DNA from 2 places in the Shewanella sp. SM23 genome. Region 1 is predicted to be linked to the other one. Evidence: predicted binding sites of a transcription regulator. Region 1 holds the regulator's gene; the other holds the start of a gene.

The links. The regulator LexA, encoded in region 1, represses DNA repair genes until DNA is damaged. The targets are predictions, from matches to a motif close to TACTGTATNNNNATACAGTA.
Region 2: a site for LexA is predicted at 5,142-5,161, ahead of dinG (ATP-dependent DNA helicase DinG). Genes of this name have one in related genera too.

Annotation. Positions count from the first base shown of each region.
Region 1 covers NZ_JAKKRM010000009.1:163,753-180,089, forward strand. Annotated here, with positions in the region: gene L5L98_RS13130 (alpha/beta hydrolase family protein) at 1-358, opposite strand, end outside; gene L5L98_RS13135 (MATE family efflux transporter) at 439-1,806, opposite strand; gene L5L98_RS13140 (polysaccharide deacetylase family protein) at 1,829-2,875, shown strand; gene L5L98_RS13145 (SCO family protein) at 2,876-3,508, opposite strand; gene cyoE (heme o synthase) at 3,556-4,461, opposite strand; gene L5L98_RS13155 (COX15/CtaA family protein) at 4,476-5,453, opposite strand; gene L5L98_RS13160 (hypothetical protein) at 5,453-5,998, opposite strand; gene L5L98_RS13165 (SURF1 family protein) at 6,089-6,853, opposite strand; gene L5L98_RS13170 (DUF2909 family protein) at 6,852-7,070, shown strand; gene L5L98_RS13175 (cytochrome c oxidase subunit 3) at 7,075-7,950, opposite strand; gene L5L98_RS13180 (cytochrome c oxidase assembly protein) at 7,947-8,528, opposite strand; gene ctaD (cytochrome c oxidase subunit I) at 8,530-10,122, opposite strand; gene coxB (cytochrome c oxidase subunit II) at 10,132-11,667, opposite strand; gene L5L98_RS13195 (cell division inhibitor SulA) at 12,071-12,583, opposite strand; gene lexA (transcriptional repressor LexA) at 12,580-13,200, opposite strand; gene plsB (glycerol-3-phosphate 1-O-acyltransferase PlsB) at 13,361-15,784, shown strand; gene mtr (tryptophan permease) at 15,784-16,337, shown strand, end outside.
Region 2 covers NZ_JAKKRM010000001.1:276,237-292,573, reverse strand. Annotated here, with positions in the region: gene L5L98_RS01205 (TonB-dependent receptor) at 1-755, opposite strand, end outside; gene L5L98_RS01200 (porin) at 1,193-2,395, opposite strand; gene L5L98_RS01195 (DNA polymerase II) at 2,618-5,047, opposite strand; gene dinG (ATP-dependent DNA helicase DinG) at 5,185-7,257, shown strand; gene L5L98_RS01185 (sulfite exporter TauE/SafE family protein) at 7,267-8,040, shown strand; gene L5L98_RS01180 (primosomal replication protein) at 8,031-8,699, shown strand; gene L5L98_RS01175 (DUF2057 domain-containing protein) at 8,709-9,398, shown strand; gene L5L98_RS01170 (histone deacetylase) at 9,428-10,336, shown strand; gene L5L98_RS01165 (late competence development ComFB family protein) at 10,370-10,660, shown strand; RNA gene ffs (signal recognition particle sRNA small type) at 10,879-10,976, opposite strand; gene L5L98_RS01155 (ComEA family DNA-binding protein) at 11,236-11,598, opposite strand; gene megL (methionine gamma-lyase) at 11,825-13,018, opposite strand; gene L5L98_RS01145 (YcjF family protein) at 13,360-14,568, opposite strand; gene L5L98_RS01140 (YcjX family protein) at 14,565-16,025, opposite strand; gene pspC (envelope stress response membrane protein PspC) at 16,139-16,337, opposite strand, start outside.

The DNA.
Region 1 (16,337 bases):
ACTTAACAAGGCGGGTTTCGGTTGTAGGTGTACCGTAACGGTTAGCCGGAAACTTAGCACTGATCAGTAAGATATTATCGTTTGCCCACTGCAGAGACAGGATGACAAATTTTTGGTTATCCGTGTGCAGCGGAATGCTTTTTTCGCCTGTTTCTATATCTTGGATACTAACGACAGTACCTTTGAGTTTGGCTTGATCGACCCGTACAACAGAAGCGATTTTTTTGCCATTAGGCGAGAGCTGCACAGAGCTAACATCTGGGATGCTTGCAAAGGCTTCAACGGGTAATTGTGGCGCAGTGTTGGCAACCGTATAGTTACATAGCCACAGCAATAGCAGCGGTAAAATCCTTTTCATTATTGATTCACATCTTTGTTACAATTGTAAAATCAACATAATAATGATTTTGAGATTAGTAAACCACTGTCTTTACGGATTTATTTATGTAAAAAGGCCTGACTGAAATAATAATGCCCTGCGAGCGTTAGGCTTCTGACGATCATAAAGACACTCATCGCGGCCCAGAGGGCATGGTTGCCTTGCTCTGGCAGTAATAGCTGCTGCAGTAAATACCATGTTGGGAAAAACGCGCCAAAGGTGGCGAGTATCATGCTATTGCGCATCACTTTTCCTTTAGCGGCACCTATGTAAACCCCATCGAATAAATACGAGCTAAAGGACCATAAAGGCAAGAATATTAGCCAGATAAGATAGGTTTGCGCAGTGGCTCTGACCTCATTAATGCTGGTCAATAACGCGATAATATTACTGCCAAAAAGACTAAATACAGCGCAGAATCCTAGTGCCGTTATGGCCGACCAGCACCAAGCTAAGATCACAGCTTCCCTTAATTGTTCTGCCTGTTTTTGCCCATAGGCTCGACCGACTTCTGCCTCGGCATAATAGGCAATGCCATCGAGTGCATAGGAGATTAATAGCAGTAAATTCAATAACACGGCATTGGCCGCAACGGTATTATCACCTAGACCTGCACCATGGAATGTCATAAAGGCAAAAGCTGCCTGCAAACAGAGACTGCGGACAAAAATATCTGTGTTGAGCCTCAGTAATTTGCCATAACCCGTTAAGGTGACATGGGGAAATAGCTGAGATAAGTGAAACTCGGGTGCGCGCTTGAGTTGTTGTAACACCATAGTGAGTGCGACTGAGAAAGCGGTGATATCGGCAAATACTGAGGCGAGGGCAGCGCCTTTAACGCCCCAACCCAAGCCGAGGACAAACACCACATCGAGAATAATATTGGCAAGGTTCGCTAAAATCAACTGCCACATGGCGGCTTTAGGTTGTTGTCGCCCTAAGAGCCAACCTAACATCACTAAATTGAGCAGGGCGAAGGGCGTTGACCAAATCCGTACCTGAAAATACTCGCGGCAATAACGTTCGACCTCGCTACTCGCTTCGGATAATCCTAACGCTAAATTCAATATCGGGACTTGCAGTGCGATAACGCCTGCGCCCAATAACATTGCTAGCATAGCGCCTTGGACTAAGAGTTTGTGCTGGGCGTGAAGATCGTCAGCACCAAAGGCTTGCGCGACTAAACCTGTCGTCGCCATACGCAAAAATCCCAATAACCAAATGATTAATGTGATAATCGTTGACCCGACAGCGACTCCCCCTAAATAATAGGCCTCACTCAGATGACCTATAACAGCCGTATCGACTAAGCCCAACAGCGGGATAGTGATATTGGAGAGTATCATCGGCAGGGCGAGCGCTAGTAACTGGCGATTTTTCGCGCCGTTGAGCATGAGGTCGAGCCAAGTTGATTTAGCAGTATTCATTAATTTCAGAGGTGTTCACATTATGGTTAAACGTGTGCTGTTGGCACTCATAGGGCTAATGACGTTTTCTGCCCATGCCGTGGTCATTCTGCAATATCACCATGTGTCAGAAACCACTCCGGCGGCAACCAGCGTTACGCCCGCGCAATTTCGTGAGCAAATGCAGTTTCTCGTCGATGACGGCTTTAAGGTGATCCCGCTTTCTAAAGTGGTTGAAGCGATCAAGCAAAAACAAGATTTACCCGCTAAAACAATCGCAATTACCTTCGATGATGGTTATCGCAGTATAGCGACGACGGCGCATCCTATCTTAAAGGAATTTGGATTCCCCTACACCTTGTTTGTGGCAATTGAGCCGATTAAACAAAAGTTTACCGAGATGATGACTTGGGATGAACTCATCACACTATCCAAGGAAGGCGCCGATATCGCTAACCACAGTTGGGCGCACGAACATTTGATCCGCGCCTTAGAAAATGAATCACAGGCGCAGTGGTTAGCGCGGATAAAAGCCAATATCTTAGATACAGAAAAAGCGATTGCAGATGCCACAGGGCACAATTTTAAAATGCTGGCGTATCCCTACGGTGAGTACAATCAAGCGTTGCAGGATATGTTAACTGAGAACAGCTTTGTCGCTTTTGGGCAACAGTCCGGTGCCGCGGGGCCCTATTCGCCATTAACGGCCCTGCCGCGTTTCCCCGTTGCTGGACAATATGCTGACCTAAAAAGCCTTAAGGCAAAGTTATACAGCTTAAATATGCCTGTGATTGCACAAACCCCAAGTGATCCTGAGTTAAAGGGCGGTCATTGGCGTCCAGAGCTTAAAGTGACCCTCGATATGAGTGATATCTCTGCTAAGCAAGTGATGTGTTACATCCAAGGTCAAGGCTCAAAACAGCCGACTTGGCTCAATGAAAACGAGTTTAGTGTTCAAGCGGATTTAGCCTTGCCTGCGGGGCGCTCGCGTTATAACTGCACAGCGCCAAGTAAGGCGCGCAATGGCTACTATTGGTTTTCTCAGCCTTGGGTGAGGCCAAAGGACGATGGCTCTTGGGTTAAAGAGTGATCAGCGGCTAGGTTTGTATTGCGCCACTATTTTTTCAAAATCGCTAATTAATTTATCATTTAATACCTGCGGCGGTTTGCCTAACGCTGCCGTAGGTTTAAATACCGCAACTCGCGTTCCCTGTGGCGACACCAACACATAACCCGCACTATGGTCGACTTGGTAATTTTCTCCTTCACCCACCATGGCATAAGTGAGTCCTAAGCTGCGGGTGAGGGGAAATATCTGCGTTTGTTCACCCGTTACAGCTTTAAACTCTGGATTGAAAAAATTCACATAGGTTAAGAGTTTATCCTGTGTGTCCCGTTTGGGATCGACGGATAAAAACACTACCTGCAATGGCGCTATTTTGTTTAGATCAGGATAAGCCGCCGCAAGTTTATTTAAGGTCGTAGGACAAACGTCGGGGCAAAAGGTAAAACCGATAAAAAATAAGCTCCATTTCCCCTGCAAACTGGCATTGGTAAAAGCTTGCTTGTGTTGATCGACCAATTCAAAGGGCGCTAATTCATAGGCCTGTGGAAACAGAAAACCGCTCTCTAACTCGATAGGTTTTGGGGGATTAAATTTCACCGCAAATAGGCCGCCAAGACCGAACAACAAAATGGCGATGACTAAAATTCTTTTCTGCATTATTCGCTCCATAAATACAGGTTAGCGCGACAAACTCGTTCCATACACTAGTTCCACAAATAGTGGTCTAGCAGTAATGCCATAAATAACAACATTAAATGGTAGATAGAGAAGCGGAACACTTGCATCGCCAAGCCATCATGATCCCGATATTTAAGTTGCCATGCTTTATAGATAAATCCCGTACTGAGTAAACTCGAGCTGACGAAATACACTGGCCCACACATACCAACCAGCACAGGTAACAGGCAAGCAATCGCCAGCAATACTGTGTAGAGCAAGATGCAGGTTTTCGTAAATTCGACACCGTGGGTGACTGGTAGCATGGGAATATCTACTTTGGCATATTCGGCGCGTCTGTGAATGGCCAGTGCCCAAAAATGTGGCGGCGTCCACGTAAAAATGATGATCACTAGCAATAACGCATGGCCGTGAAATTCGTTCGTCACTGCCGTCCATCCCAGTAGGGGTGGCATGGCTCCCGCAAGGCCGCCGATCACAATATTTTGTGATGTTGCGCGTTTCAAATAGGCAGTATAAACCAAGGCATAGCCAATCAGGCTGGCAAAGGTCAGCCAAGCTGTGAGTGGATTGCCTAAGGAATATAAGACGATAAAGCCAAGACTACCTAAGCTAGCGGCGAAAATTAACGCGCGTGTGGCCGAAATACGCCCTTTGGGTAGCGGGCGATTGTAGGTGCGTGCCATTAAGCCATCGATACGGCGATCGATCAGATGATTCAACGCCGCCGCTGAACCTGCCATCATAGCAATACCCAGCATACCGGCGATTAAAGGTTGAACGGGGACCGCATGGGGCACAGCAAGACACATGCCTACTAAGACAGTGAGCAGCATCAGTGCGACGACTTTAGGTTTGGTCATTTCAAAATAGGCGCGCCATGTTACGCTGAAAGTGGGCAGGCTACTGGTGATTGAGAGTGGTTTTGCCATCTTGGATCCCTCGCTTATGCTTTGCGCCATAAAAAATAGTTGATTGTGACTAAGGTCAGTAGCAGTAGTGCCGCACCACCGTTGTGAGACACGGCAATACCGAGTGGTAAATGCATCACTACGTTAGAAATACCTAAGCTCACTTGTAGTATGACTAGCCCCACTAATAAAAGGCTTAAAGCCTTAAGTCCTGTAGCGCCAACAAATAATCGGTAGGCGAGCACGAGTAACAAGCTGGCAGTGACGATAGCACCAATTCTGTGGGCTACATGGATAGTCATTCGTGCAGGGTAATCGAGCACCCCAAATTCGAAGCTAGGGTGTTGGCCTTGGAACGGTGAAAATGCCTCGGTTATTGCTAAGTTATCTACCCAATTTCCCTCACAGATGGGTAAAGAGGTGCAGGCGAGCGCCGCATAATTCGATGATGTCCAAGCGCCCAACATAATCTGACCCACAAGGACGAATAGGCTCACCAATGCTAACGGTGCGAGATGTCGAGCATGGGTTTCGCTATTAAATATACGCCGAGGTCGGGTTCGCAGGTAAAGGAGTAACAGCAGCGAGATTAGGCTAAAGCCACCAATAAGATGCGACATCACAATTATTGGCATGAGTTTCATGGTCACAGTCCACATGCCTAGCGCTCCTTGAAAAAGGATCAGCAGCACTATGATGATCGGCAACTTTTTGGGTGCTTCCGGTGTTTTTAAGCACAAAATTAAGATGAATAACACCAGTAAGCCAAGTCCGCCTGCGATATATCTGTGGATCATTTCCAGCCAAGCTTTCTCTGGATTGATATCGTGATCTGGGAATATAGTTTGCGCATGGGCGATTTCATGGTCTTGGGTGGGCACTTTAATATGGCCGTAGCAGCCTGGCCAATCGGGGCAGCCGAGTCCTGCATCCGATAGGCGGGTGTAAGCGCCCATTAAAATCACCAATAGGGTAAAGACTAAGGTTAAGCGTAGGATCCAAGTTAGTTGCATCAATCTACCCTCGACAGTTTTAACAACTTACGCAGATCCGCAATCAGCGCCTTGCCTTGAGCTAAATGTGCTTCTTTGCCCTGCACTTGAGGATAGCGCAGTACTAAGCTGCCTAAGGGATCGACTATGATTAGCTGCTGTTCATCTAACCATTTGCTTAAGCCTGCATTGGCGGGACGAGTATTGAAGTTAAAGGTGCTTAAGGCGTTAAGATCGCTGTCGGGATGAGTGAGGATAAGCGGTTCTACTCGCGCCTGATCTGACCCTAGCGCTGTGTGGCTTTGGCGCAAAATATACAGGCGTTCGCGGCAAGCATCGTTGCATTTGGCGGGTAATAAATACAGTAGCTGCCATTCTTTGGGATTAGAATTTTCAACCCCAAGGCTGGCATAGCTGGTTTCGGGACTGATCAGCTCGCCATGATTGGTGGCACCGCCATGGTATAAATTGAGGCTCAGCACTAGCTTAGCAATCACTACGGGTGCAATAAACGCCAGCAGTAATAGCCCTAATGCTTTGTGTTTAGATTTGTTCTGGGAGTTCATGCTTGCTCCTCTCATTCAAATTATCCCTAATTTATTGTTTTATATTTATTTAGTTTTATTAGTGTCTTGCTAAGTATGGTACTAATTTCCCTATTTGCTCCTTGAGTTTGCGACTGTTTGGGCGCTATGGCGTTTTACATATTTAATCCCTTGCCACAGCATTAGCCCTGCAAATACGGCTGCCATCGAAAACCACTGCAACGCATAGCCCCAATGTTTTTGTGCCGACAGTGGGAAAGGTTGCCAAGGATGGGGCAATGTGAGGGAAGGTAATTGCTCTGGTTGCAACACGACAGGTAACACTGGGTGCCCTAATACCTTAGCCATTTCGGGCATATTTAAATTTTGAAAGCGAATACTTGTCCCTGTTTCTGCCATTAAAGCTTGGCTCAAAGGATTGATTTGCTTTTGATAAAGCCTGCCTTCGATATTTAATGCCCCGCTTAGGGGAGTAATGTGAGGCAACTCATCACGATGGGAACCCGCGGCAACAAAGCCTAATTCGACCAGCAACCAAGGTTTTTCAACTTCTACTTGCAGGGGTTGAAAGGCTAAATATCCCACTTGACCTTGATAGATTTGATTATCCAGCAGCCAGATTTGTGAGCTTGCGGGAGTGGCGTGTACTCGCAGTTGATAACCAGTCACACCTTCTTTGCCGACCTTGAGTTGGAGCTGCTCAAAACTTAATGGCAGCAAAGCTTGCCTTGCTTCCATTTGGGCTAAAAGCGTCGTTTTATCTTCACCACGGGCTAACTGCCATAAACCCAACTTGACCAATATAGTTAATACAGCCACAGTCAATATCAGTAGAAAAACCGTTAATTTATTCAGCAGAACATGAGGATATTGTATGAATAGCCTGTTTATTTTTAAGTTGGTCTTAGTTCTGCTGTTGCTATTCATCATTTTTAATCTAGGTCGCGCCTTGTTTATTATGGTGAAAGGTGATGAAAAAGTGCCTATGAGCCGTTATCTTGGTCGGCGAGTGATTTTCTCTGTGCTCGTTATCTTGTTATTGTTGGTGGCCTTAGGGACTGGGTTAATTAGCCCCAATCCCACGCCTTACTAAAGCACTAGAGAACGTAAACGAAAATAAACAAACACAGCCAGACCACATCCACAAAGTGCCAATACCAACTCCCCGCTTGGAACGCAAAATGTTTATCTGCGCTAAAGTGCCCCTTCAACACTCTGAAAAACAACACGAATAAAAAGAGCGTCCCCAGTGTGACATGCATGCCGTGAAAGCCAGTTAACAGGAAGAAGGTGTTGCCATAAATCCCCGAGGTTAAGGTGAGTCCCATCTCCTGATAGGCGTGGATATACTCTTCAGCCTGCAAGGCAAGGAACCCCATCCCTAAGAGTATGGTGATACCAAGCCAGAGAGTAATGGCAGAACGTTTACCTTTTTCTAGGCTGACATGGGCGAAATGTAAGGTAACTGAGGAGGTTAGCAGTACGATAGTGTTGATTAATGGCAGTCCAGTCCATGGCATAGCTTGGGTTTTAGTGCCATCTGGCGTAGTAATGAGCGGCCAAATAGCTTCAAACTGAGGCCAGAGTACTTCGTGGGTCATGGCATTATTCGATGCGCCACCGAGCCAAGGCACTGCGAACATGCGGGCATAAAATAGTGCCCCGAAAAAAGCCCCGAAAAACATAACTTCCGAAAAAATAAACCAGCTCATACCTTGGCGAAACGATCGATCCATTTGGTTAGAATAGAGCCCTGCCATCGACTCTTGGATCACGGTTCTAAACCAACCCACCAGCATGAATAGGATCACAGCGATCCCAACCAGCAGCACATAACCGCCACCGGATGCACCTGATTTCAACTGCTGCACGAAAAGGCCTGCACCAGAGGCGATTAAGAACAAGCCAATGGCACCTATAATAGGCCAGACACTTTGGGATGGAACGTAGTAAGTCTGATGTTTCGTTGTCATTTTGCAGCTCCTTGCTCTATGGCAGACGCTAACTGCTTGTCGGTAATGTCGTAGAGAGTGTAAGAGAGGGTCAGAGTGTGGATAGACTCAGGTAACTGAGGATCCACATAGAAAATGAGCGGCAGCTCAGCGCTAGTGTCCGCCGCTAAGGGTTGTTGATTAAAGCAAAAGCATTCTGTTTTATTAAAATAAGCGGCACCTTGTCCGGGCGAAACTGAAGGTATCGCTTGGCCAATCGTTGCTTTAGCGGACATATTGCGCGCCAAAAATGCCGTATGAATTAGCTCGCCAGGGTGAACTTCGAGCCGCTTGGTTTGTGGCGCAAATATCCATGGCATGCCTGTTTGTACCTGAGAAATAAATTCTACAGTCACTATTCGGCTTGTATCTACTGTGATTGCTTGATAACTACTCGCGGTATTGGAGGGTTTTCCATTGATACCGAGTTGCTCGCACAACACATCGTAGAGCGGCACCAGCGCGAATCCAAAGCCAAACATGCCAATACAGCCGAGAACTAACATGCTGATAAGTTTACGATTTGACTTAGGTTTATCTTGCTGGTGTTGGGTTGCCATTTCATTTCACCTCAGGTGGTGTCGTGAAGGAGTGGTAAGGCGCAGGGCTTGGCAATGTCCACTCTAAACCCTCGGAACCTTCCCAAGGTTTAGCGGGAGCTTTTTCGCCGCCACGGATGCACTTAATTACTAATACTAAGAAAATCAATTGCGATAAGCCGAAGGCGAACCCACCAATCGAGACGATTTGATTAACATCGGCAAATTGAATCGAGTAGTCAGGGATACGCCTTGGCATTCCTGCCAGCCCAAGGAAATGCATCGGGAAAAATAGCACATTGACTGAAATCACCGAACACCAGAAATGCCATTGTCCCAGTCGCTCGTTGTACATGTGCCCCGTCCACTTAGGTAGCCAGTAATAGGCCGCTGCCATGATGGAGAAAATCGCACCAGTCACGAGCACATAATGGAAATGTGCCACAACAAAATAAGTATCGTGGTACTGGAAGTCGGCGGGTGTAATGGCGAGCATTAATCCCGAAAAACCGCCAATAGTGAAGAGTATGATAAAGGCTACAGCAAACAGCATGGGCGTTTCGAAACTGAGTGAGCCGCGCCACATAGTGGCAACCCAGTTAAACACTTTCACCCCAGTTGGCACTGCAATCAACATAGTGCAATACATGAAGAACAGCTCGGCAAACACAGGCATACCTGTGGTGAACATATGGTGCGCCCACACGAGGAACGACAGAATTGCAATACTAGCCGTAGCATAAACCATGGATGCATAGCCAAATAAGGGTTTACGACTGAAGGCGGGCACTATGGCAGAGATGATGCCAAAGGACGGCAAGATCATGATGTAAACTTCAGGGTGGCCGAAGAACCAGAAAATATGCTGGAACATCACAGGATCGCCGCCGCCAGCCGCATCGAAGAAACTCGTGCCGAAAAACTTATCGGTCAGCACCATAGTCACTGCGCCAGCGAGTACGGGCATAACCGCGATCAGTAGGAATGCCGTGATAAGCCAAGTCCAGACAAACAATGGTAACTTCATCCATGTCATGCCTGGCGCGCGTAAATTCACTATGGTCACAATCACGTTGATTGCGCCCATGATCGAACTTATCCCCATGATGTGAATAGAAAATACAAAGAGCGCCGTGCTATCTGGGCTATAAGTTGTTGATAGTGGTGCGTAGAAGGTCCAACCAAAGTTAGGTCCGCCACCTTCCATAAACAGCGAACTGAGAAGAATAGTAAAGGCGAAGGGGAGTATCCAAAAACTCCAGTTATTCATCCGTGGCAGCGCCATATCGGGCGCTCCTATCATCATAGGGATCAGCCAGTTAGCGAGCCCTGTAAAGGCTGGCATTACCGCACCGAATACCATGATCAGCCCATGAACAGTTGTCATTTGGTTGAAAAAGTTGGGCTCGACCAATTGTAATCCAGGTTGAAAGAGTTCAGCGCGGATCACCATGGCCATAGCGCCACCGGTTAAGAACATAATGAAGCTGAACCATAAATACAAAGTACCTATGTCTTTATGGTTGGTGGTTAGCAGCCAGCGCATGATGCCCTTTGGCGCACCATGATGATGGTCATCATGGGCTGCGGTTTGATCTTGAGTCGTTGTGCTCATCATTATCCCCTACTGTCCATGACTTGCGATATCAGCAGGTTGCACTGTATCGCCGGTATTGTTGCCCCAAGCATTGCGTTCATAGGTAATGACTGCTGCAAGTTGCTGTGGGCTAAGCTGTTTGCCAAATGCCTGCATAGCCGTGCCTGTTTTACCGAGCATCACAATATCGATGTGATTGGCGACTGGTCCAATGGCGATAGCACTACCCACTAGCGCGGGGAAGGCGGGTGGTATTCCTGCACCTGTCACTTGATGGCAGGCAGCACAGAAGGTCGCGTAGACAGTTTCACCTTCGGCCATGAGGGCGTCATGGCTGAGTGTGGGGAGGCTTGCGGGATCGACTGCAGCTGAGACGTCTGTTGCAGGCGCGGGTGTCGGGGTTGTACTGCTTGGTACCGCGGCGGATGTTTGTGCAGAATTGCCGTTCATGTACTCGTTGACGTCTTTGGCTTGCACTGCATCGCCAGTATTATTGCCCCAAGCATTCCGCTCGTAGGTAGTCACTGCCGCGATTTCTTGTGCGGTCAATTGCTTACTAAACGCTTGCATGGCAGTACCCGTTTTACCGTTGAGCACAATTTCAAGGTGAGCGCTGAGTGGTCCTGTTGCAATCGGGCTACCTTTAAGGTGCGGAAATACGCCTTGCAACCCTTCGCCATTGGGCTGGTGGCAGGCTGCGCAGTGCCCGAGGTAAACTTGTTCGCCTAGAGTCATCAACTCTTCTTTACTTAGGGTTTGTGATAAAGCGGCTTGAGCGGCTTCAGCCGCAGCACCTGCGGCTTGTTTCTGCTCTGTTACCCAAGCCTCAAACTCGGCTTCGGGTAACGCTTGTACTACGATAGGCATAAAACCATGGTCTTTACCGCAGAGCTCGGCGCATTGACCACGGTAAATGCCGGGTTTGTCGATGCGAGTCCAAGCTTCATTGATAAATCCAGGGTTGGCATCTTTCTTAATTGCAAAGGCGGGTACCCACCAAGAATGGATGACATCCTCTGAAGTCATCAGAAAGCGGATTTTGCGGTTTATTGGTAGAACGAGCGGTTTATCGACTTCCAATAGATAGTTTTCACCCTTGGTTTCGGTGCCTTCGATTTGTGCTCTGGGTGTTGTCAGTATGCTATAAAAATCAATATCTTGATCGAAATAGTTGTAATGCCATTTCCATTGGGAACCCGTGACTTTTACGGTGAGATCGGCGTTGCTGGGATCTTCCATTGCGATTAAAGTTTTTGTCGCTGGAATCGCCATTAAGATCAAAATGATAAATGGCAGAATCGTCCAAGCGATTTCAACTTTAGTGCTTTCGTGAAAGTGGGACGCGACAGCGCCTTTGGATTTTCTGTGGTTGATCATGGCGTAAATCATGACGCCAAAGACCACTAGGCCTATTGCGCAGCAGATATACAAGATGGTCATGTGCAAGTGATAAACCTTGCCACTGATCTCGGTCACGCCAGGGGTCATGTTGAACCGCATGTCCGCGGCGGTCAACGGTGGTGCGAAAAGCACCACGAGTAAACAATACAACAATTGCTTCACAAGACTTCTCCTCTGCCAATTGCGAATAGCAACTACAAAGAAGAGCAACACAGTAAGTCTCAACTCTATGCAAACTCTTCAGTTCCCAAAAAAGCTTTTTTGACTTCAACGTGCGTTGGCGGCTGTTACTTTTAATCAAGTATTGTTACTGCTGGTAATTAGCCACGCTGGCACATACTGCTGAAATAAATCTGTTCTCTATTTTTAGTGGCGCTTCGAGTTCGATAAATACTCGATTCATTGACCACGGAAGGTGATATATCATCACCGACTTAACCAACCATACTTGCTGTTTAAATATTGATCAAGATCACTTATTTATCTAATTATCTGAAAAATTGCCAAAAAAAAGCCTCACATTCATAGGTGAGGCGGCTTTCAAGGTAAAAAATTAAATGAATATTTAATGTACAGCGCTAAAAAAAGATTGCTGACCGAAGAGATTGCCTTGCTCAATGCGTACGTCGGCATGTAAGTGACTGTTTACGTCTTCAAGCACTATGCCCATAGCTCGGGCACTTTTAGCCACGATTTGTAGGCGTCGATTATCCCGCGCATCTAATGATTGAGTCCAAGTAATGACTGCACTGGACGTACCACTTGTCAGGGCTTTCTCCATCGCCCACAGGGTTTCGACTTCATCTTTAGCATGTACCAGCAAAACTCTATCCATACGCACACCTGCGCTGGCGAGCATTTGCTTGTAGCCAATACTTGGAGGGTTGATGAGCACTAACCAACGGCCCTGTTGGCTTAACTGAGCGAGTTGTGCACTCAGATGAATTAATTCTTGGCGACCTTGAGTCTTAGTTGGCATACAGGCGATAGGCGCATGGTGCCAGTCATAGTCGGCATCACGGACTTCATCGAGCCACAAGCCCGGATGGCGGGGGGCATTGCCAAGTAGTTTATTCATAGCCAATCTCCATTACGGATCACACCGACGGCGAGTCCTTCAATTGTTAAACTTTGGAAGCCTAAATCCACTTTAATCGGGGAGTAATCTTCATTTTCGGCATGTAGATAGACCACATTACCTTTTTTTTCGAAACGTTTAACAGTGACATCGTCATCGACTCTAGCGACAACCACTTGACCATTCCTAGCTTGTTCTACTTTATGAACTGCCAGCAAATCACCTTCGAGAATGCCGATATTTTTCATGCTGTCGCCCTTTACTCGCAGTAAAAAATCGGCGGCGGGATGGAACATGCTTGGGTCGACTTGGTAGTACTGTTCAACATGTTCTTGGGCGAGGATAGGTTCACCCGCGGCCACTTGGCCGATGAGCGGTAAACCTGTTTCAGTCAAATCTTCGATTTCCGCAGGTAGACGAATGCCCCGAGATGTGCCAGGCATGATCTCAATGCAGCCCTTTTTCGCCAACGCTTTAAGATGTTCTTCAGCCGCATTGGCGCTCTTAAAACCTAAACGGGTTGCGATTTCTGCCCGAGTGGGTGGCATGCCAGTATCGGCAATATTTCGTTTAATTAGCTCTAAAATTTCAGCTTGGCGTGGCGTCAAAGGTCTCATGGTGTTTCCTGTTTTTCTATACAGTTACTGTTAGTATATACAGTATTATTTGCAGCGCAAGTATTAACCACTTTTTAGCTATGTTGGAGAGAATTAGCGAATATTGCCCATAGTCTGGTATTCTATCGGGCTAGTAAACGCACTTAATTGCATAAGAATAATGCCTAAACACGACTCTCTTTGGTTGAAATCATTACGTTGGATCCAAAAACACTTAGTGCACACTATTGTGGTGCCTCAGGATCCCTTTGCCGATCTGAATCTGGATGCTTCCAGACCCCTTGTTTATGTGATGAAAACAGAATCCCTCAGTGACATAGCTGCTTTGAGCGAAATAACGGCTAAGTTAGGTTTACCAAGCCCTTATGAGCCTCTAGTGGCTAATGGTGTGACTGCGCCTCGGGTTGTCTGTCTTCAAGGACGTAAGCCACTGTTTGGCGAACGTGCTGGTAATGAGCCTTTCCTCGAATGCTTTATGCGTTTGTTAGCCGTGCATAAGGAACGTCCTGAATTAGATATTCAACTGGTGCCCGTGAGTTTGTATTGGGGTCGCACGCCAGGGAAAGAAGACGACACTATGAAGGCGGCCGTATTTGAGCGGGAAAACCCGACTTGGTTGCGCAAGTGCTTGATGATTCTGTTCTTAGGTCGACATAACTTCGTGCAGTTCTCGAATGCCGTATCCCTGCGTTACATGGCTGACGAACATGGCACCGACATGGGAATTGCCCATAAGTTAGCACGGGTTGCGCGCGTGCATTTCCGTCGTCAACGTAAAGTAATGACAGGGCCTGTGCTGCCAAACCGCCAAGCACTGTTTCATTCGTTGCTCAAATCTGAGTCGCTGCGCAAGGCGATTCAAGAAGAAGCGGCCAGTAAAAAGATTTCTGAGACCCAAGCGCGCGAGACGGCTATTGAGTACCTCGATGAAATCGCTGCCGATTACTCAGACAGTTTAGTGCGTATTGCCGAGCGTTTCTTAACTTGGCTGTGGAACAAGCTTTACAGCGGGATCAACATTAAAGGCGCCGAGCAAGTTCGCCAGCTGCACCACGATGGCCACGAGATTGTTTATGTGCCTTGCCATCGCAGCCACATGGATTACCTGCTGTTATCGTATATTTTGTATTATCAAGGCATGGTTCCGCCGCACATTGCTGCTGGCATCAACCTCAATTTCTGGCCCGCGGGACCTATGTTCCGTCGCGGTGGTGCCTTCTTCATCCGCCGTAGTTTTAATGGTAACAAGCTGTACACCGCAGTATTTCGTGAGTATTTAGATCAGCTGTTTGCTAAAGGTTATTCGGTGGAATACTTCTCCGAAGGTGGCCGTTCACGTACTGGCCGTCTGTTGGCGCCGAAAACCGGCATGATCGCCATGACGATGAACAGCGTACTGCGCGGTATTGAACGTCCTGTCACACTTGTGCCAGTGTATTTAGGCTATGACCATGTGATGGAAGTAGCGACTTACCATAAAGAGTTAAGCGGTAAGAAAAAGAAAAAAGAATCTGTGTGGCAGGTGTTCGGTGCCATTCGTAAATTAGGTAATTTCGGCCAAGGTTATGTGAATTTTGGCGAGCCTATTACCCTGCAAAATTTCTTAAATGAGCGTGCGCCAAACTGGCGTGCTGAGTTGGCCGATGATCCCGAGCAGAAACCAAGTTGGTTAACGCCAGCGGTAAACGTGCTGGCTAATCGGGTGATGACGCGTATCAATGATGCCGCAGCCGCGAGTTCTGTGACTTTGACTAGCTTAGTTTTACTGGCGACAGATCAAAACGCCTTAGAACGTAGTCTGCTGGAGCGTCAGCTTGATTTGTATCTGACCCTACTCAAAAAAGTGCCTTACACTTCTTATACATCTGTTGCCGAAGGTGATGGTAAGCATTTAGTGCAGCAAGGTTTAGAGCTGAACAAGTTTGTTGTTAGTGCCGATCCTTTAGGGGAAATAGTGTCTATCGAAGCGAGTCAGGCTGTGTCTATGACTTACTATCGTAACAATATCATTCACTTATTTATTGTTCCTTCATTAATTGCGAGTTGTTTAACCCACAATGAACAGATCCTGCGCCAGCAAGTGGTTTCAATCGTTGCCGATTTTTATCCACTGCTGAAAGCCGAACTCTTCATGGGAATTAAAGACTTACCAGCCTATGTTGAGCAAGTACTGGATTTCCTGATTGGGCAAGGTTTAGTGGTTGAGACAGATACTTTAGCTGTCGTGCCTGAGCACTCAAGCCAATTATTGTTGTTAGCCAGTTCAGTGAGCGAGACTCTGCAACGCTACGCTATTATTTTCAATCTGTTAGCGAACAGACCTAAGATGGAGCGCTCAGAACTTGAGTCTGAGAGCCATTTACTCGCCCAGCGTTTAGGGGCTTTACATGGTATTACCGCGCCTGAGTTCTACGATAAAAAACTCTACGGTACTTTGAGCGTGAAGCTCAAAGAATTGGGATATCTGGCGGATAGTGAAGATAAGTCCAATATCAATCGCATACGAGATCAGGCCAATAGCTTATTACGTCCGTCAGTGAGACAAACGATAGTGGCGAGTGTCACCGCGGAGCACACAGTTTAATGGCAAATCATATGAATGCGGCTAAGCATAAGCCCGCAGGTAAGTCCTTGCTTGGTGGTGCCATGATTATTGCTGGCACGACCGTAGGTGCTGGGATGTTTTCTCTGCCCGTGGTCGGTGCAGGTATGTGGTTTGGCTATTCGATTTTGATGTTATTGGGCATTTGGTTTTGCATGTTGATGTCGGGTTTATTGTTGCTCGAAACCAATTTGCATTTCGAACCCGGTGCTAGCTTCGATACCTTAAGCAAGCAAACTCTTGGGCAGTTTTGGCGGATAGTGAACGGCGTTTCTATCGCTTTCGTGTTGTATATTTTGACCTATGCCTATATCAGCGGCGGTGGTTCGATTGTGAATCACAGCTTGCAGGGCATGGGAATTGAGTTACCGCAAAGTGTGGCAGGGCTAGTATTTGCCATAGTATTGGCGAGCATAGTGTTGATCAGTACTAAAGCCGTGGATCGCATTACCACGATTATGCTCGGCGGTATGATCATTACCTTCTTCCTCGCTATCGGCAATTTATTGATCGAAATTGATGTGACTAAGTTGCT
Region 2 (16,337 bases), on a different contig from region 1:
CCCTTAACGTAATAATATTCCTGATTATTACGATTAAAATTAATAATACCAGTCTTAGCAAAATCACGATCGGTTGCTTTTAGTTGCTCTTGCTCATCATGCCCAACAGAGAATAAAATGTTAAAGCCATCTTTTTCATAATCACCAAAGCCACCAGTGAATGAAAGATTACTGCTAGTACCACCTGATTCCTGTGGTTTATTGTAACGAGCTGCTACGTTAAAACCTTGAAGATCTTTTTTGGTAATAAAGTTAACAACCCCTGCAATAGCATCTGAACCATACAACGCAGAAGCACCATCAGTTAATACCTCAACACGCTCAATTGCAGCTAAAGGAATACTATTTAAATCAATTGTTGAACCCGAACCGCGGGGCGCCATTCTGCGCCCATTCATCAATACTAGTGTGTAACTAGCACCTAAACCACGTAAAGAAGCCGATTTGACACCACCACCACCACCACCAACAGAATCTGCGTCAGTTGTAAATCCTTGCATTGATGGTAAAGATTGAACTAAATCACCAGCGCTAGTCAGGCCAGTTCTATCAATATCCTCTCTTGATATTACAGTAATAGGCAGTGAACCTTCCATATCAGTGCGCTTGATACTTGAACCAGTAACCTCAATACGCTCGATCTTCTCTCCCTGCGCCTCTGCAGAAATAGCCGGTACTGATGTAAATGCTAACGCAGCAACTCCACCAACAAGAGCCAAACGTACTGAGCTTGCTAAAAAATTATTCTTATACATTGTCTATCTCCCTTGATAAATCATGTTTTTCTTATATTCTGCATCTACATTTATGCATAGATAGCGTAAATTGCTCTATCGCAACCTTAGTTGCTAACACGTCAATTTCAAGAGCAATAAAATCACATGTGAAACACTAAATCAACAAATAACAAACAAACAAAACATTATTACCCTAAAAACGGTACATGTGGATGCGTGGATGATGATTATTTATACAGCAAGTGATTTTAGGGGATGGAGATAGCACAACTTAGATCATAATTGACATGAGTTTGTTGTAAGGAGAGAAAATGCTAAAACTTAAACCATTTAAGACGATATTATTGAGTTTAATAGCCTTTTTGAATGAAAAAGCCCAAAGTTTACACTTTGGGCTTTGCAGCAATACTTACAACTGGCACAATTCTAAACAGTTGTAATAGATAAGGTCGAACTTAGAGCGTGTAACGGATACCGATGGCAACGCCGTCAGATTCAGAAAGCGACATTCTGGCTTCATGTTCTCCAGAAAAATCGCTGTAATCTTTACGTGCTTCTACGTAAAGCACTGTGTTTGGGTCCCATACAAAGTGCAAACCAACCACGACAAACTGACGTTTGAACTCATCGTTAGGATCGGCATTAAAGTTAGGTTGAATGACATAGTCTTTACCGGCATCAAGCACGTTGTAAGAAATGAATGGGCGTAATCCATTGTCAAACTTGTAAGAAACTAAACTTTCAATACCATAGGCGTCTTTAATCAAACGACCAATATTGTCTGTGTCATGATTTTCTTGTCTGTTAACGTTTGCAGCAGCGTATAAGCCATTGCTATCGAAGTTACCCCAAGTGATACCCGCACCGTAGATAAGATCAACCGCTGTGGTTTGTTCGCCGTTACCAAAACTCACATCAAACTCACCGCGGTTAACACCCGCAGTTAAGGTCAGCATATCAGTGGCTTTATAGGTCAGCGCGCCACCATAAGTATAATTGTATTCTACTTGTTGAGCCGCTTTATCACCGCTTTCCCAGTTCGCTTGACACTGAGCTTGTGAAATATCATCCGTTGTATCACAGGTATAGAAGCTGCTGTTTTTCAACTGTGCTTGAACTGCAAAGCTTACATCGCCAAATGCATTGCGATATTGAACTGTTTTATCACCACGACCAACACCGTTTACCGCGCCATCATCTTTATTATAAGTGTAAACACCTGCAGTGTTACCGTCCCACACAAAACCGTAGTTAGTGTTGTAAACGACATCGTACCAAGCGCCCCACTGCTTACCAATAGTCAGTGTTCCATAAGTGTCATGGGACAGACCAGCGTAACCTAAACGGTTATAAAAGAACTCTTCTTGAACAGATTCGAAGCGATTGTTATAGACGATGTCGCTACTACCTACAGGGTTCACACCCCATTCCAACTTAGCAAATGCTTTCCAACCGTCAGTCAACTCACGATTAAAACCAAAATTAATGCGAGATGCGCCGTTAACAACCTCTGTTTCCCCTTGAGTGTTGATCACGCGTGCATCAATAAAACCACCGATTTCTACGGCATTTTTATTATCTTTATAGATCTCGATAGCTGAGACTGATGGAACTAAAAAAATTGCTGCAAGCGCAGTTGCTACTAACGTCTTGTTCATTTGGTGCTTAACCTTTTTTGTTTATGTTCTGTCAACGTCATTCCGTTGTTATATTTCCTTACAATTTCCTCTTAAAGGGTAGCAAACTTTCAATATTCCCTCAAAGCTAAACCTAAAGAATATGTCGATTAACATCACAAAAACAAACCAGTTAACCTCTACAAAACAGGTTAAAACGCTACATTCGCCACCCCGCGCAACACATAAAGAACATTAAAAACACTATATTAACAGTAACTGCTTTGACGCAATATCCATGTAGTTTAGTTTCATTATCGAAAAAACAGGCTCGGCAATAGGGCCAATTTGCTTATCAATGTAGTATTGGTAATCAATTGGTGACGTTCTGTACAGTAAGGATTCCGGTCCATTTACAGTAATCAGATAATCAATCTGCGCCCCACGCTTGCCAAAAGAGGCATCTCCTGTTAAGTCGCATAATTGTTGAGCGACTTTAACATGGGGAGAAGATTTAGCCGTGTAATCTTCAATATTGCGTCGCATACGTTTACGAAATACCAAATCATCGTCCAACTCACCATCAAGCAGCTTTTCAAACACACTGGCCAAATAAACACTGATATCCCTTTGGTTAAACATCCGTTCATAGAGTGACTCTTGAACTTTGCGCGCTAAAGGGCTCCAATCACTGCGCACTTGCTCCATACCTTTAAAAGTAAGCTCAAGTTCATCGTTCGCATTACGCCACGCGCCAACATAACGTTTTTTACTGCCTTCTAACGACCCTCTTAAGGTCGGCATAAAAAACTGCTCATAGTGGCGTTCAAACTGTAACTCGAGAAAACTCTCAACTTGATGATCTTCACCGATCTTAGCCTGCCACTTAGCATTAATTTCCCGCGCCAGAGTGTTACCTAAGGCGTTAATGTCTGAGAGATCTGGCTCGCTGCCAAGCCAGACAAAGGTCGAATCCGTATCGCCGTAAATCACTTGATAGCCCATCTCTTCTATCCATGTGCGGGTTTGTTTCATGATTTGATGGCCACGCATAGTGATCGAACTTGCTAACTTTGCATCATGGAAAACACAACCTTGAGAACCTAAAACCCCATACAACGAGTTCATGATAATTTTTATCGCTTGGGATAAAGGTGCATTGTGCTCACGTTTGGCCTTTTCGCGCTGCTCAGATAATGTTTGGATAAGCTTAGGTAAAATGGGCTGTTGCCGACTGAAACGCCCACCGAGAAATCCCGCAACACAGTCAGACTCGGGCAATTGCAAACCTTCAATTAATCCCTTAGGGTCGATCAAAAAGGTACGAATAATGGAGGGATATAGACTTTTAAAATCGAACACTAAAATATGCTTATAAAGTCCCGGTACAGAATCCATCACATAGCCACCGGGGCTTTCGATCCCATCACTCGCAGGAGCATCGGGAGCGACGTAACCTGCTCGATGTAGATGGGGTAAATACAAATGATTAAATGCCGCCACCGAAGCCCCAACCCGCCCCAACTCTAAACCTGTTAGTTCAGCTCGCGCGAGGGCGAACTCCCATAATTGAGTATGACTAAAAATATCCCACACCAGACGGCTGTCAGTAAGATTGTAATGCGCTAATGCTTGTTTGTGGGCCTTAAACAGCTGATCAATTTCTTCAACGCGATTATCCACGTTATGAATGGCCTTGCCTTCACCTAATAATTTCCGCGAAACAAATTCCAACGAAAACCGCTCAAAATGATAGAAAGCGGCTTTAAGCCAATCGATACCATCGAGTACCACACGGCCCGGTAAAACTAAGGTTTCTGGCCGAAATTTATTATCGACTTTCCACTCAAGCTTTGCCCCTCCGCGGCCAATGGTGAGCGGAATACGGTGTAATAATGCCCGGCGTGACAAGAGTGCGAGGTCAAAACTCACCACTGACCAACCTATGACAAAGTCAGGATCAAACTCATGGAACCACGCGATTAATCGATGAATGAGTGCAGCCTCATCGGCCACCCATTCAATATATTCGGGAGAGTTTGATTCAGCCTCACCCACCATAATCACTTTTTCATAAGTCTGCTTGAGACTGTCTTGCTCTTCGTCTCGGCCACTGTATTGACCATATAGTGCAACTGAATAGAGTAAACCTTCAAAACTACATTCAAAATCCAGTGAAATACAGCGCAAATGTACAGCCGTTAAAGGGGCAATACTCTTAGCCCGCTCGGCGATAAACACGGGCAGCGAGTTAGCCTCAAGACTGTCGCTAGTCGGCGCAGAGAAATGCCCTAAAAACGCCACATCCAGCGCCACAAACCGCTCGATTAAATAACGCTGTTCAGGGCGAATGTCGGCTTCAAATAAGGGGATGTCGGCATCTTTAGCGATGCGCTGTAAGGTACGTAAGCTGTTGCTCGATTTAGCATAAACACCACTGACTGCGCCGCCTTTAAAGCTTTTGAGCGCTAACGGTACAAACCGCAATGCTTGACCCGGCGTTTGCAACTGCAAAGCCGTGACATCAGTTTGATGACAAAAACAAATGTGTTCAGTGCCTTGCACTTCCACCAGCACAGGGCCTTGGGCGGTAGCCAGATAATACTGCAACACTAAACTCCCATGACGATGAATCGCATGGCGTGTTAAGACTCGACCTTGTACACTAACGGCCGCGGTAGCCTCTGACTTCATCGCATGGGTTCCCAAATCGCATAGCTAGTCAATTTAGATGGTTTCTCAATTAAAATGCCGCCAAATGGCAGAAAAGTTTCTTAGGCTATGCAATCACTGTTATTATGTACAGCATTAATTCGATAAAGTAGTGACGCATGTTACCTGACAATGTAAAAACCCAGATCCGCGCCATCTATAAGGATATTGCTACCGCCTTGCCTAATTTTAGGCCGCGCCGCGAACAAAACTATATGGTGGCGGAAATCTCCAAGACCCTCGCCGGCGACTACGATAAAGATAGGCGCATCATTGTGGTCGAAGCAGGCACTGGGATCGGTAAATCATTGTCTTACATCCTCGGTACCATTCCACTGGCATTAGCGAGCAAGAAAAAGGTCTGCATCGCTACCGCAACTGTCGCTTTGCAGGAGCAATTACTGCATAAAGATTTACCCTTTTTTCTTGAGCAATCTGGCTTAAATTTCCGCTTTGGCTTAGTTAAAGGTCGACAACGTTATGTATGTCTATCGAAACTGGCGATGCTCATCGGTGACGACAACAGTACACAAATGGCCATGTGGCAAACTAAACCTGACAATAGCCAAGTGGCTATGATGCATGGCCTGTTAAAAGACTATAACGAAGGTTGCTGGAACGGCGAAATCGACACCTTAGCCGTGCCGCTGCCCGATCACCTGTGGCAACAAATCGCCTGCGACAAACACAGCTGTCATCGCCAAGTCGCCAGCCACAGAAATTGCCCGTTCCATAAAGCCCGTGAAGATGTTGATACTTGGGATGTACTCATCGCCAACCACAGCTTGTTATTCGCCGATTTAGAGCTAGGTGGCGGCGTGATTTTGCCCGATCCCGAAGACGTATTTTATGTTATCGATGAGGCACATCACTTACCGATTGTGGCGCGGGATTTCTCCAGTGCACAGGCCACGCTGAGGGGCGCATGCGACTGGCTCGAAAAAATTGGTAAAACCTGCGCCAAGTTACAAAACCAAATAAAGAGCAACAATATCATTGCCCCCGCGCAGACGATGCAAGATCATTTAGGCGATCTTATCGCCCAGCTCAATCAAGTGGCCCACTATTGCGATACCCAGACCAAACACTTTGCCAATCCTGAAAACCGTCTGCGTTTTGAGCACGGCAAACTGCCGGACTCATTACTCATTCTGGCTGAAAACCTTGCAGTGACCTCTAATCTTGCCCTCAAGCAGTTTAATAAAATGCTGTCACTGCTGGCAGAGGCGATTAAAGATGGCGACATTCCTAAACATCAATCCGAAGCACTATTAGCCGAAACCGGATTTATGCTGCAAAGGCTCGAAAACCTGCAGAAATTGTGGAGGATGATGGCCAAGGAAGATAAGCACAAAGGCGCACCTATGGCGCGCTGGGTCGAACTCATCACAGGTAAACAAGTGGATTATCTGTTTAGCGCTTCACCTATCGAAGTCGGCTTTATGCTGGAATCCATGCTGTGGCAAAAGGCCGCGGGCGTGGTCTTATGTAGCGCCACGCTACGCGCACTCAATAACTTTGACCATTTCGTGCATCAAGTAGGTTTGTCACTAAACGATGGCAGTCGTTATTTAGCCTTACAATCGCCCTTCGATTACCCCAATAATGCGACACTTTATTTACCCAAAATGCGCACTGAGCCGACGGACGATGCCTATACGGCTGAACTTGCCGAACAAATCATCACCCTTATTGAAGGCGAAATGGCAACCTTAGTGCTATTCGCCTCCTACTGGCAGATGGAAAAAGTGGTTGAATTACTTGAAGGCAAACTCACCACTGAGCTACTTATCCAAGGCAATGCGCCACGGCAACAATTGTTAGAAAATCATAAAGCTAAATGCGATAAGGGCGAACCAAGCATCTTGTTTGGCACCGGCAGTTTCTCTGAAGGTCTCGACTTGCCCGGCGATTATCTGACGAACTTGATCGTCACTAAACTGCCCTTTGCCGTGCCAACCTCGCCCGTTGAGCAAGCGCACGCAGAATATGTCAAAGTCAAAGGCGGTAATCCCTTCTTACAACTGACGATCCCAGATGCTTCACGTAAGCTTATTCAAAGTTGTGGTAGATTACTGCGTAAAGAGCAAGATTATGGCCGAGTGACCATTTTAGATAGGCGGTTAGTCACTAAACGCTATGGCAAGTCCTTACTGGATGCCTTACCGCCCTTTAGACGTGTTATAGAGTAGGATTAAAATTTGGAGTTGTTACTCGAGCCCAGTCATTGGGCCCTGTTGGCAGTCATAGGTCTTATCGCTGGATTCATTGATGCCGTCGTGGGTGGCGGTGGCCTATTGTCGATCCCCGCACTGTTAACCTTAGGCATTGCGCCGCATACCGTATTAGGCACCAATAAGTTAGCCGCAAGCTTTGGCTCTTTTATGGCGGCTTGGACCTATTATCGCAAGCACCTCTTTAAACCCTCGTTTTGGTACATGGCTTTTATCGCCACCTTTATCGGCGCGGTATTGGGCAGTTTTTTAGTCTATTTAGTCGATACCCAATGGCTCGAAAAAGTCCTGCCGCTGCTGATCATTGGCATCGCCATTTACAGTTTAGTCAGCCCCAATGCGATGTCAGACGTTAACTGCCAAGCACCAACCAGCAAGCCGCCAGCCAAGCAACAATGGCTACAGGGACTGGCTTTAGGCACTTATGACGGTTTTGCTGGCCCAGGCATTGGTGCATTTTGGACTGTCACATCCGGCTCTTTGTATAAACTGCCTTTACTGCACAGTTGCGGCCTCGCCCGTGCGATGACCTTCACCAGCAACTTGACCGCATTGACTATCTTTGGCTGGCTTGGGCAGGTAGAGTGGCAAATAGGTTTGTGGATGGGATTGTGCATGATGTTAGGCTCATTTATCGGCGCCCGCTGTGCGATTAAATTTGGCATGCCCTTTATCCGTCCACTGTTTATTTTGATCGTGCTAATGATTGCAGCGAATTTGGCATGGAGCGCATGGTTGTGAACACCCAACAATTAATGGTGATGCTGAAGAATCAGCTTAAAGCCTTAGAACAAGAAGTGCTGCAACACGATAATCGACTCGCCCCGCCGCAGCGTAAACTTCTGCAAGAAACGGAGCGTTTTAATCACTCGCTGTTTGTCCAACACGGCGCCCAACTCGGCCCCTGTATTGAACAAATTCGTAGCAGTATTATGCAGCTCGAAAAACAAATTAAGCTTAAACTCGCCCCCCAGACCATTGCCCTGAGCTGTGAGCGGATCCAAGATAGATTTACCGCAGTCAAACGAGCCTTGCTGACCACTTCTATCGACATTAAGTCTAAAACTCAGCAGCGTGCCAGTAGCCGTGCCCGTTTTGCACAACGCCAGAATCAGTCTCACCAAGCCAGTGGTTTCGATTGGATCGCCAATAACGTGATGCAAAATAGTCATGAGATCTACGAAGAATTGAACAAACATCTGAATTGGGCGAAAAAATTTGAACAAAAAATTGAAGAAATGGAATCAAAACTTGAAAACTGTCATAGTGCTGACAAAATAAAATTGCAAAATGACATCCTTTTGATGCATCGTCGTCTAGGAAAATGCAGGCAAGCTATTAGTTATATAGAAGATCGCATTCAAATATTCGAACGCCCGTATCAGAGTAATAACCGTTAAGGAGTAACAATGAAATCACTTTTGCCAATTAGCAGCCTGCTAGTATTACTCGGATCTGCCTCAGCCTTCGCTGCAGATCTGAACATTCCTATGTCATTTGAGTACCTTGCTCTTGATGGTAAAAAAGTCGAGTCGAGCGTATTCAACCATAAAAGCAGCTTAGAATTGGCCCCCGGCACTCACAAAATCGCCATTCGTTATCATGAAATGGTAGAGGATGATTTTAGTGACAGCCAAACCTTTGTTAAGTCAGCACCTTTCATCGTTACTTTAGATGTTGATGGCGACCATCAATATTACCTGCAAGCGGCCGAAGGTGAAGTCGTTAAAAAGCCTAAAGTTTACGCGCAAAACCCACAAGTCAAATTAACCCGTAGTGACAAAGGCAGCGTCAATTACCAAGTGGTGAATACCAATTTAGAAGAAGAAAGCTTCGTCTCTCGCCTTTTCAGTGGTAATCAAGCCGTTGACGTATCCGGTACTGCCGCAGCAGCAACCGGTGCCGCTGGAGCAGTAGTAGCCGTTGCACCAGCACCCGTGACAACATCGGCGACCGTTAACGCAACATCACTCACAACCCCCGTAGACACCTCTAAAGCAGCAGGAGCCAACCCACAACAAATGTTGCAATACTGGTGGCTACAAGCGGATGAAAAAACCCGTAAAGAATTTATGAGCTGGGCAATTTCACAGCTATAACAACTTGCGATAACGAGGTTTAGTCAATATTGACTCTGATCCCACTGGTTTATCACGCCAGCTATTCCAAGCTGGCGCTTCCTCCCCATCACAGATTTCCCACCACTAAATACGCACATTTACGGCAGTACTTACTCGATAACCACATTGCCACGACTGCACAGTTCCACACGCCAACGGCCATGACTGCAGAAGATGTAATACAAGTGCATCAACGCGAATATGTAGAGCAATTTATCGCGGGTACCTTGCCAACAGCGGCGCTTAGACGGATTGGTTTCCCGTGGAGTGAAGCCTTAGTTGAGCGTACCTTGCATTCTGTGGCTGGCACCACACTCACAGCTTCATTAGCCATAAATCAAGGTATTGCCCTGCATCTCACGGGTGGCTACCATCACGCTCATTACGATTTTGGCAGCGGCTATTGTATTTTCAACGACCTTATCCTCGCGGCCAGAAATGCCATCGCGAGCCAGCAAGTACACAAGGTACTGATTTTTGATTGCGATGTGCATCAAGGTGATGGCAGTGCAACCCTTAGCCACCAATATCAAGGGATCATCAGTTACTCGATTCACTGCAAAGAGAATTTCCCGAGTCGTAAGCAGCATTCCCACCATGATATTGAGCTAACCAAAGACAGCGATGACAATCTGTATCTCGAAACCGTGGAGCAGACACTCGCCCTCCTTATCCGAATCCATCAACCAGATCTGATTCTTTATGATGCTGGGGTCGATATTCATCAAAATGACGATCTTGGCTTGCTCAATATCAGCCAAGAAGGACTGTTCAGACGGGATTTAACTGTGTTATCAATGGCAAAATCGGAAAATATTCCAATTGCAGCCGTGATAGGCGGCGGCTACAGCAGAGACGCACTACAATTAAGCCAAAGACACAGCCAACTTTTTATTGCGGCAAATCATTTGTGGTAGCAAACTCAATGAAAACCGTCATGGAGCATAACAATGCAACTCGAAATCCGTAATTACTACGAAGTTCTTTTAATGGAAATATTGTCAGATGAAGGACTTATGGACGAACTTCCTGAGGACTATCTCGCCGACTTATGTTGCGTGACCTTAAATCAACTGCCTGTGCGCTACATACGCCACCTCGTCGATACTTACTTCTTTGAAGACTATAACGAGCTACAGGAATTAAAACGTGAGATCCAAACCGCACTCGAAAAGTCCCGCGCTTTTCTTAAACAAAATCTGCAAAAAAGATTACAGGAAGAAGCCGAAGCCAATCGTTGATTTAGTTAAAGGTTACTGTTGAGAGCATTTTTAGCCGTTGTAGTGGCAAGAACAGAGGCAGGTAATGGATTATCTCATTGTGCAGAAATATTAACGCTATAAATGATTAACGGCAGAAAACGGAAATAGCCTGTAAGCTAAAATATTGAATAATATAAATTGAGTAGATATAGAGAAGTACAACGGAAATAAGCAGAGGGACTGTTGAATTGGAGGTTCCCCTAGAGCCGACACCCCGGCACACGAGTCGCTTGCTGCGGTTGCTCCCTTCCGGGCCTGGCCGAGTTCACAAGTTATCATTGCGGGGGGACCCTAGGGTCACCATAACTTCGAACATTACTTTGAATGACATAAACCAAAGCATTGCTTGAACGCGAAGGATTATCCCCCATGGCCCCTATGGGATCAAGCGCTAATCGATAAGATCTCTTAATATCCCACCTAACTGCACAATCTATAAGCAAATGGAGTGATTGAAATGATAAAAGCCTGCAAATGCAGACTTTTATATATGTTTTACTGAATCTCTTATCATAAAAATCAGTAGGCTACAGCGCAATCATCGCCAAAGGTGGTTACAACTTGATCAAATGGCGATTTTGCTCAATTATCTTAGCCCCAACACCAGAGACATTCGCTAAGTCATCTATGGCATTGAACTTACCATTTTTAGTGCGATAGTCGACAATCGCTTGAGCCTTTGCGGCACCAATCCCTTTGAGTACGAGTAACTGCTCGGCTGAAGCGGTATTGATGTTGACTTGAGCGGCATCTGGCATAGCTTTCTTCACATCCGATGCCATTTCACCCGCTTCAGTTTTAGCCTCTACTTTCACGGCGGCCTTGGTTGGGGTTTCTGTTGCGATTGCTGGGCTTGCCAAAAAAGCCGTTAATGCTATGGCACTCATAAAAGCAGGTATACGATTTGTGGTTTTCATAACAATTCCTCTATTCCATGATTTGCGGCCTTTCGTCCTACTTCCGTGGCCTCAAATCAAAAATAGTCTAAGCTGTCCCGAAATACCAAATCGGCGTCATAAATATTCACTATCGCTAAACTTCTGTCTTCGGCTCAATGAGCCAGTGCTTGACTATGATAAAAAGATGCAAAAAGCATCCTTTTATCATTCAAATAGCTAACGGTCTTTAAAATAACAACATTCATTAAGCTAATCGAGCTAGCGCTTGGTTCAAGTCGGCGATGATGTCGTCACAATCCTCTAAACCAATAGAGATCCGCAGCAGGTTATCACCAATGCCAGCCGCCGCTCTTGCCTCTGGCGTATAAGGTGAATGCGTCATCGATGCAGGATGTTGGATCAGGGATTCAGCGTCACCTAGACTCACCGCAATTGAGAACAACTTTAGATATCCGACAAAGGCCATGGCTTCTTCTAAATTTGCCGCCAGTTCAAACGCGATAACACCACCAGCACGTTTCATCTGCTGGCCAATGAATTTATGCCCTTGATGAGATTTAAGCCCGGGATAATACACATGTGTAATGCTTGGATGTTCCGCCAAAAACTCTGCAACGCGCTGGGCACTATCGCAATGGCGCTGCAAACGCACATCTAAGGTTTTAAGGCCGCGTAAGATCAGCCAAGCATCATGTGGCGATATCACAGCGCCAATATCCTTTAAAATTTCATACTTCACTTTATGGAGCTGTTCTTCACTGCCACACACTATCCCCGCAATCACATCACCATGACCATTGAGATATTTAGTCGCACTGTGGATCACCAAATCAATACCAAAATCCAGCGGTCTCTGCAGTAATGGGGTCATAAAGGTATTATCGACAATACTGACCAACTGATGACGTTTGGCAATATTCGCAATTGACGCTAAATCAAATACCTGCAAATGCGGATTGACAGGGGTTTCACAGAAAATGACCTTAGTATTGGATTTGATCGCCGCTTCTATTTCTGTTAACGATGAAAAGTCCACTAGGGACACTTCAATACCAAAGCGAGCAAACTGAGTCGTCATTAGCGCATAAGTACAACCGTATACGGCATTCGACGCCACTAAGTGATCGCCCATCTGCAAATTAGCCAGCAATGCGGCGGATACTGCGCCCATACCAGAAGCGGTTGCTGCTGCGGCCTCTGCCCCTTCTAAAATCGCCATTTTACGTTCAAGCTCGGCAGTTGTCGGATTACCTAAACGCGTGTAAATATACCCCAGCTCATTGCCCGCAAATCGCTCACCACCTTGCTGTGCAGACTCAAACACAAAAGTCGCACTTTGGTAAAGCGGCGTCACTAAGGCACCAAAAGCCTCTCGCTCATGGCCGCCATGAATAACCTGTGTTGCCGCCTTCCACATCTTGCCTGACTCATCTTGCATACCTAGCTCCTTGTCATTGGCATTGAGCAGTTCCCGTTCTTGATTGATTGTTGGTGTGGAGCGCTCAATGCCCGCATTATGGATAATCTAATAGATAAGTTAATGAAACATTAGCCCTATCGAATAAGCCCTACCATAACGCGGCCAAGCACTTAAGCCAGTAGCATGACGAAAATAGCAGAGATCAAAGGTGTAATTAACTTGTTACATAGCACTTTTACGTCACACTTAGTCATTCTCTTTATCTGCAAGAATCATAAAAAATGCGCTAAGGAACAAGTCCATTAGCGCATCTACTTTCGGCTATTTGAATCGTTTAATCATATGATATTCAATAGCATCTACTCTTTAGACTTATCTTTAGATGACCGCGATACCCTATCATCAACATCGGCGAACTGGCCTTTTAATGCGTCGCGACCTTCTTTGGTAAACAGCTTGCCTGAAAACTGCTTAAGTTCGATCAACAATTCCTGATGCACTTTAGACAATTTAGGCCTTTGATCTTCTCTAAACACAATCGGCCGACACAGCGCCATGGCTTGATATCCAAGGCGCGCCGTTAGCATACCGCCGCCTAAACCTTGGGCCAAGCGAGCAGATAATTTACCTGTCATTTCAACCGATAACAGCTGTGTCCCTAAATCAGTGACTAACTCACTAGTGCCCGCATAAATAATATTAATGATGATACTGCGGATAAGTTTAATCCGGCTCCAATAACCTAACTCAATGCCATAACAACGGGCCACATCGCGCAGCATACGTTGATTACGCCAGAGGATAATCGCCATATCGAGCACTGCTAACGGACTGGCCGCCAGTAGCACTGCCGACTCGGCAGCATATCTTCGCACCACTTTCTTTGCCAGTTCATCCCGCTCAGTCAGCACTAAGTCCTCGAATAACAATACTTTCTCGGCATCATTATGCTCATCTTTTAATGAACGGCGAAGTTGCTGCAACCCTTTGCTGTCGCCATAGTGGCAAACGATATTATCGATAAAGCTGTCTGCTTCACCCATTTGCATGCTCTGCGCTAGTCTTGCACCTGTTTCTTGAGTATCGGCAACCTGTTTGAGTCGCTTGAGCTTACGGTATTCACTGACTGCGCCCGCCAATGCCCACGCACTGACCACCCCAAGCACCGCACCATAAAAACTGAACAACCAAGGGCTCTCAAGCCAAGCATCCCTCAGTCCTAATCCTGTTTGAACGACTACAAGCAGCAATAAACTCACAGCTGCTAGACGGGCGAGCCAAGACCAACGCCGTGATTTTACAAGTTGAGGCGATACCGATTTAGCATCAATCATTTTGGGATGAGCTGACAGCGTTTCATCCATCAATTCCTCAATATCGGCAGCCACTTCTTGCACTGGCGTATGGGGATCAAAGGCCTTCGCCCCTTTAAGATCCTCTTTGCTGGGTTTGAGCTCCACGACTTGTGGGTCAAACAGCTGCTGCTTTTTCAGCGCCTTATGCTCAAATGAGTGTACAGAGGAATTAGAGGCCTGCTCATTAGCGTTATCCGATAGCTTTAGCGTCATTCCAACTTATCTCCCAGTAAGTACTGCAGCAGATGATCGAGACGAATATGGTCAAAATGCACTTGAGAAGGGTCAACATTGGCATTGCTCGGCGGTGCAAAGCCGACAAAGTTAAACCCTTGTTCACGCCAAAAATCGGGCTCAGGTAAGCGAGTGGGCACTTCGCCAGGAAACAAGGTCAGGGCTTTACCGTTGAGTCCCATCCCCTGCACGACTTCCACCTCGCCCTCTTGGGTCGTTACCATGCCATGGCGAGTCGCTTTAATGGCGCTAATCGCCATAGTCTCCACTTTACAACCATCGAAACTGGCAAAATGCTGACTGTGTTTCAGCATATCGGTCAGCAGGGACAAAACATGGCTCTGCTGATCGCGGGTCACATGGTCAACCTTGCTCGCGGCAAACAATAAACGGTCGATGCGGGGGGCAAATAACCGCCGTAAATAACTCGATTGGCCAAACTGAAAGCTTTCCATAATGGCATTGAGCGCCGTGCCCATATCCTCAAATTGCTTTTTACCGCGATTCAACGCACTAAAACAGTCAACAAGTACTAACTGCCGATCAAAACCGGCAAAGTGGTTTTTATAGAAAGGCTTAACCACTTTAGCCACATATTCTTGATAACGTTTTTCAAGTACATGGAATCCACTGTGTTTATCGCTTTGCGAAAGCTCAGCAAACTTTTCATCATTAACCAATAACAGGGGGAAAAAAGCCAATAAGGGAGCGCCCTGCCATTCACCCGGCAATAACATGCGTCCAGGTTGCGCTTGGTAATAACCTTGCACGTGCACTAAATCATTGAGTAATAGCTGATATTGATCGGCAATCTGCTTTAATTGCTGTTCATCGGTGCTCGCGGCTAAATCCAATGATGTCAAAGATTGCTCAAACTCGGCATACAAGGGAGAGCTTTTAAGATTCTCGATGCGAACTTGTTGAGCACGGCACCAAGTAACGAAGTCTTGGCGCAGCATAGGTAAATCGAGTAACCATTCGCCAGGATAATCGACTATATCCAAATACAAGGTGGCGGTATCAGAAAACTTGGCCAGTAAGCCCTTCTTAGGTTGGTATTTAATAGCCAATCGTAATTCAGAAATAGTACGGGTAGAGGCTGGCCAAGTCGCAGGTTCGGAAGTGAGCGCTAACATGGCGCCTTGATAATCAAAACTAGCGATTTCAAGATCCGGCTGCATGGCACGCTTAACACCGAGTAAACGCTGATCGCGGCTCACCTGCCACAGTGGCAAAGCGCTGTTGTTACGTGCGTGAGGTAACGTTGAGACAGGTCCAGAATTGAGTAACTGATTGACTAACCCCGTGATAAACGCCGTTTTTCCCGCACCAGAAAGCCCCGTCACGGCCAAACGTAAATGCCGGTCCGCGGTGCGATGTAACAGGGATTGGCCCTTTTGGGTTAATTTATGGAGCGAGGCATCAAGCATTCCCATAGAGACTTCCCTTATGTCGAATGATGTTAACTTATGTCAAGTGATGTTGACTATACACTGGAATGGAGCAGAGATTAAGCAACAAGGGCGGACATGGCCGCCCTTTAGAAGGGTTACAAACTATTGATTTGTCTTTTTAAATCAAAGTTGTCAGAGGTGACATGGCGTTCTAAATTTTGTAGCCTAACTTCTAGACTTCGAAATTGACGACTCACGTCGCTTAGCGCTTGCTTTGCGGGTTCTCCCGACTGCCACGGCTTCTTCTTCACCTCGATATCGTCTCTATCGTAATGCTTTTGCGGCTTGATGTCT